Regions from separate parts of the Neobacillus sp. NPDC058068 genome, predicted to be linked through region 1. Evidence: riboswitches for the same ligand, from Rfam matches in the RefSeq annotation. Region 1 holds a riboswitch; the other holds the start of a gene.

Region 1 (3,169 bases):
AGTTCCGCAATCACATCCTCAAGCGCCTCTCTTGTCGGATTTAAACTGCGGCCATAATCGTACTTGCCAAACTGATCGAAATCAGATTGGTGGAAAGTAGAGGCATGTTGGATTGGTACACTTACAGCCCCTGTAGCTGGATCGACTTTGTGCTGATTATGAAGGAGTTTTGTTTGAAAGCTATATTCGACGCGAGCCATTAGGCAATCACTCCTTCTGTAATTTTAGCTAAAGCTTGCTCTAGATCTTGAATTAAATCACCGGCATCTTCAATTCCAACAGAAAAACGTAATAAACAATTGTCGACACCTTGCTGCAGGCGAATTTCTTCTGGAATATCCGCATGGGTTTGTGTCGCTGGATAGGTAATTAAACTCTCCGTGCCGCCAAGGCTTTCAGCAAAAGTAATTAGAGCTATATTTTGAAGGAATGGATTTACCCATGCTTCTTCTTGCAATCGGAAGGACACCATTCCGCCTTTACCAGGGTAGAGAACATCTGCAATACTTTCATGTTTGGAAAGGTATTCGACAATCGCCTTTGCATTTTTCTCATGGCGTTCCATCCGCAGCGCCAACGTTTTCATTCCGCGCATTAACACCCAAGCATCAAACGGACTTAACACACCGCCGGCACCGTTATGATGAAGGGCTAATCCTTCACAAATGTCTTTTCCCTTGGCAACGATAAGTCCTGCCAGCACATCATTATGGCCTCCTAAATACTTAGTCGCGCTATGGATGACAATATCGGCTCCTAGCAGGATTGGCTGCTGCAATAATGGAGTATAAAATGTGTTGTCAACAATCAGTAACGCACCGTGTCTCTTAGCAATTTCTGAGATCGCGGCAATATCTGCTTGCTGCATCAGGGGATTTGTGGGAGTCTCCAGAAAGATGGCTTTTGTTGAAGGAGTAATCCTGCGTTCGACCTCTTCCGGACAACACGTATTTACATATTGCGTTTTTAAGCCCCACTTCTTAAATCCTTGTTCTAACAAGCGATAGGTACCCCCATATAAATCTTCGCTCACTAACCATTCATCACCAGATTGGAACAATGAAAGCACTGTGAAAATGGCCGCCATACCAGAGCTGCAGGCAAATCCTTGGTCACCGTGTTCTAAATCAGCAATTGCCTTTTCAAGAATTTGTCTTGTGGGGTTTCCAGTACGAATATAGTCAAAGCCGGTTGATTGCCCAATTCCTGCGTGTCGGTAAGCCGTTGAAAAATAAATCGGCGGATTCACCGTTCCAGTCACTGTCTCACTGCGATTTCCAATTTGCGCCAGTTTCGTTTCGATTTTGTACATGCTGCACACTCCTTTAATGATGGGAATGGCCAACTGCGAGAGCTTCCGCTTTTCCAATAAAAAAAGCCTTCTATAAGAAGAAGACTTTTGTAAATACGACCAAATTGTCATTCTTCTTATCTCGCAAATTAGCAAACTAATTTGCAGGACTTAGCACCTTTTCAATGGTTGAAACCATTGATGGTTGCTGAGGCGTCGCAGGGCCATTCCCTCAACCTCTCTTGATAAGAAATCAATTATTTAGATTATTTATAAAACTTACTACATGGAAGGCGGTATGTCAATCGGTTTTAATCAACTTATTATTTTTTTCCCAGTTTTTAAATTTAATAAAATTTATATATTCGATAAAATCCTCTTTATTCATACCATCTATAATAGCCTTTTCGATTATTCGCTTCCACTCTTTGTCCAGAAGCTCTTTCCCATTTGCATTCAACTCGGTATCTAATTGATCGATTCCAGTCAATAAATATTCAATTGAAACATGTAACGGTTTGGCAATCTTCATTAGAAAATGAATAGATGGATTTTTATTAAGGCTCCGCTCGATATTGCTCAAATAGGATTTAGAGACATTGGCAAGGTCAGCAAGCTCCGTAAGGGTATAACCGTTTTGCTCTCGTACTTCTTTAATTCGTGTTCCAATCATAGGCTTCTCCTTTTAAACAAATTTTAATGTGTATGTATAAAAGATTGCGTAGCTATCGGCTGCGAATTGTTGACGTAAATATTATGAAACTATGTCATATTACTGATATTATAAACCAGAATTCGTTCTTTTTAAAGAATTGATTTGTTGACTTAAGATAAATTTTAATAAACAGATATATTTTCCTAGTGCGTAAATATTATATAGAGGAATGATTAATCCTATTACTCCGCTGAACCTCAAGGGTTACACAGACTTTTTATAAACTAAATGGAATTATTATTAATGAAATGTAATACAAATAATAAATTGACTTGTTCTTTATAAAGAATTAAAATTAGGGTGTACAAATTTTCTTTTGGTGATGCCTTCTTACCGCTATCAATGAAGGCACTCGGTCATACTGTGGGTTATTAACCTTAGACGCTAGTCGTCAAGAGTGTGATGTGAGGAGGGGTTAGATGCCCCAAATCAAATGATTAAAGGTTTTGATGATAATGGCTATGAAAGCCGCTATAATCAAAACTTTTAATCTTTTAAAATGAATAGAAATTAAAAGGGGGGAGAAAATGACCTATCGGCAAAGGATGTCTATATTCTTTTTAGTAGATTCATGTATTGTCATAACAGCCATTTTTGTCAGCAGGTTCTTGGTCGATGCTGCTGTTTATGTCATTCATGTTCCAATGATGGTCATCACATTATCCATCTTGATTAGCCACCATATTTTTTCATTGGTTTTTAAGCTGTATAAAAAGGCATGGGAATATGCAAGTGTTGGAGAGTTATTAATTATCTTTAAAATTGTGACATCTTCAATACTTTTGACAGCACTACTGGCGCAGCTGATCCTCTATGATATTCCGATTAGGCTGCTGGGTGTAACGTGGTCAGTTAATATCTTGCTAATTGGCGGTTCTAGGTTTTGCTGGAGAGTGTACCGCGATACCTTTATGAACAAAATTCAAAATAAAAAACGAACACTCATTGTTGGGGCCGGCTCGGCAGGTGCGATGGTGGCAAGGCAGCTGTTAAAAAGTCAAGAGACCCATCTTCTTCCGGTAGGATTTATTGATGATGACTTGAATAAACAAAAATTAGATATATTAGGAATCCCGGTCCTCGGCGGGGTAAGCTCTATAGAAGAGAAAGTTCAAACCTTGCACATCGACAACATTATTATTGCCATCCCTTCCTTAAGCAGG
Region 2 (3,169 bases), on a different contig from region 1:
ATTATCAATCGCATCAATTGGATAGGCTGCCCTTGTGTTCTCGGTTAATGTTCCATCGTCATAATCAGGGATTCGCGATTCCTGATTGATAACAACATTTTCGAGGACGGTACCAAAGCGAATCGCATCGAAAATTTGCGGTTCTTTTTCACGGGAAAGATTGATGCATTTTGCGTAACAGCCGCCTTCAATGTTAAAGACGCCGTTTGATGACCAGCCGTGTTCATCATCACCAATCAGACGGCGGTTAGGATCAGCTGAAAGGGTGGTTTTTCCTGTTCCGGATAAACCGAAGAATAATGCTACATCTCCTTCAAGCCCGACATTCGCCGAACAGTGCATGGAAAAAATATTATTCTCCGGCAGCAAATAATTCATCACGGAAAAAATCGATTTCTTCATTTCACCTGCATATTCGGTCCCGCCGATTAAGACAATCCTGCGTTCAAATGATATGATAATAAATGTTTCGGAATTTGTGCCATCGACAGCGGGATCTGCCTTGAAATTTGGAGCCGAAATAACAGTAAATCCGGCATCGTGAGTCAGCAATTCATCCTCGGATGGGCGTATGAATAATTGATGCGCGAATAAATTATGCCAAGCATATTCATTTACGACTTGAATGGGCAGGCGGGATTTTTTATCGGCGCCGGCAAAGCCTTTAAACACAAAAAGTTCAGGTTGTTGTTTTAAGTATTCAAGAACCTTATGATAAAGACCTGTGAAAGCGTCTTCGGAAATCGGTTGGTTGGAAGGGCCCCAGGCAATTTTATCTTTCGAAGACTCCTCCATCACTATAAATTTATCTTGAGGTGAACGGCCTGTATATTTGCCGGTAGAAACACGAACTGCACCTGTGGCGGTTAATGTTCCTTCATTACGGCATAAGATTTTCTCGACTAATTGGGGAACGGATAATTGTACTTGAACATGATTTTCCTTTAACAGCTGCGTTAACTCATTAGGAATTTTTAGAGAATTCATTTAATGAAACCTTCCTTTTTTCATGGTTTTTGTATTAAATAGTATAACACATTGACGTCAATAGTCTACACTATTTAACAAAATCAAATTGCATTTTATACATTATTCATATTATTTATAATAAGTTTTAACATTCATTTAATTTTTGCATATGATTGAAAAAATAACGTTGTTTTTTCTAAAGTTTTTGCAGGAAGTTTCTTTAAAAATTCATTGACATTGCTCGATATTGTAGCGTATTATTCTATTTTGAACGGATACTCTCTTATCCCGAGCTGGTGGAGGGACAGGCCCAATGAAACCCAGCAACCTGCAATATGAAAAGTTGGCCGTTTACAGGTGCTTTTCAAGTGCAAAGGTGCTAATCTGACGCAAGGCTGCTGCCTTGAACGATAAGAGTGAAAGGCCCGGAACAACCTTTCCTCGACAGTGGTTAGGTTTTTTGTTTTGTATAAGTCCTTTTATGAAAAGAGTCCCTAATAAAAATCCTTTGTTTATTTAATACTAAGGCTGGGAGTACCGTATCAATTCACGAGGTCCAAGAAGTATTCCTGTAACCTTCATAAAACCTCGATGATCTCATAATATAGGAGGAATTCAGATGTCAACAAAACGTCGTTTGTTCACTTCTGAATCAGTAACTGAAGGTCATCCAGATAAGATCTGTGACCAAATTTCTGATTCCATTTTGGATGCTATTTTAGCAAAGGATGCTAATGCTCGTGTTGCGGCTGAAACTTCAGTGACAACTGGATTGGTTCTTGTTGCTGGTGAAATCACTACGTCTACTTATGTAGATATTCCAAAGATTGTTCGCGAAACCATTAAAGGTATTGGTTACGATCGTGCGAAATATGGTTTTGACTCCGAGACATGTGCTGTATTAACCTCAATTGGTGAACAGAGTCCTGACATTGCCATGGGTGTTGACCAGGCCCTTGAAGCACGTGAAGGCCTAATGTCAGATGAAGAAATCGAAGCAATTGGAGCGGGTGACCAAGGGTTAATGTTTGGGTTTGCTTGTAATGAAACGAAAGAGCTTATGCCACTTCCGATTTCGTTAGCACACAAGCTTGCTCGTAAATTAACAGAGGTGCGTAAAGATAAAGTTCTTGAGTACCTTCGTCCGGATGGAAAAACGCAAGTAACCGTTGAGTATGATGAAAATGACCAACCTGTGCGCATTGACACGATTGTTATCTCAACTCAACATAATCCTGAAGTAACATTAGAGCAAATTCAGCGCAACCTGAAAGAATACGTTATCAACCCGGTTGTTCCAAAAGAACTAATCGATGAAAACACAAAATATTTCATTAACCCGACAGGCCGTTTCGTTATCGGCGGACCACAAGGGGATGCTGGCTTAACTGGCCGTAAAATCATTGTTGATACGTATGGCGGCTATGCTCGCCATGGCGGCGGTGCCTTCTCTGGTAAGGATCCAACAAAGGTTGACCGTTCTGCAGCCTATGCAGCTCGTTACGTAGCGAAAAACATCGTTGCTGCAGGTCTTGCTGACAAAGTAGAAGTTCAACTTGCTTATGCCATTGGTGTCGCACGACCAGTTTCGATTTCGATTGATACGTTCGGAACTGGCAAAGTGAGCGAAGAGGTTTTAGTTGATTTAGTAAGCAAAAACTTCGACCTCCGCCCAGCCGGAATCATTAAAATGCTTGACCTTCGCCGTCCAATTTATCAACAAACAGCAGCATACGGTCATTTTGGCCGTACCGATGTTGAGCTTCCATGGGAGCTTACTGATAAAGCGGATACGTTACGTCAAGAAGCGAATCTATAATAAATTAGGGAGTTACATTTCGGATGTAACTCCCTAATTTATTTTTCGTCTAACAATTAGTGTAGTTGTCTTTAAAAATGAATAAAATGTTTAAGTAGGACTATAGAAGTAAAAAATGAAGGTACAGTAAATTTCCTAATGTTTTCAGTGCATTTTTCTAAAAAATAATGGTAGTATTAGATAGATGTTTTTTTAGGTGATGTTTTATTTTGAAATGGAGTAGGTGAGGTACATAATGTGTGGTTTTATCGGTTGTGTACACGACAAAACACAGAATTATAGTGATGAACAAAGACAACAATTTAAACATATGAACGATATCATTACTCATCGCGGACCGGATGATGATGGTTTCTTTTATGATGACCATATTCAATTTGG

The links. Region 1 has a riboswitch for S-adenosylmethionine ahead of ACFVSW_RS06520 (methionine biosynthesis PLP-dependent protein). Riboswitches for the same ligand answer to the same signal wherever they lie in the genome.
Region 2: it holds a riboswitch for S-adenosylmethionine, as region 1 does, so the genes downstream of both, metK (methionine adenosyltransferase) here and ACFVSW_RS06520 (methionine biosynthesis PLP-dependent protein) in region 1, are expected to answer to the same signal.

The regions. Positions count from the first base shown of each region.
Region 1 covers NZ_JBHVSI010000004.1:149,267-152,435, reverse strand. Annotated here, with positions in the region: gene metC (cystathionine beta-lyase) at 1-200, opposite strand, end outside; gene ACFVSW_RS06520 (methionine biosynthesis PLP-dependent protein) at 200-1,312, opposite strand; SAM riboswitch class I at 1,426-1,543, opposite strand; gene ACFVSW_RS06515 (helix-turn-helix domain-containing protein) at 1,593-1,964, opposite strand; gene ACFVSW_RS06510 (polysaccharide biosynthesis protein) at 2,534-3,169, shown strand, end outside.
Region 2 covers NZ_JBHVSI010000017.1:52,780-55,948, forward strand. Annotated here, with positions in the region: gene pckA (phosphoenolpyruvate carboxykinase (ATP)) at 1-987, opposite strand, end outside; SAM riboswitch class I at 1,250-1,386, shown strand; gene metK (methionine adenosyltransferase) at 1,589-2,788, shown strand; gene asnB (asparagine synthase (glutamine-hydrolyzing)) at 3,024-3,169, shown strand, end outside.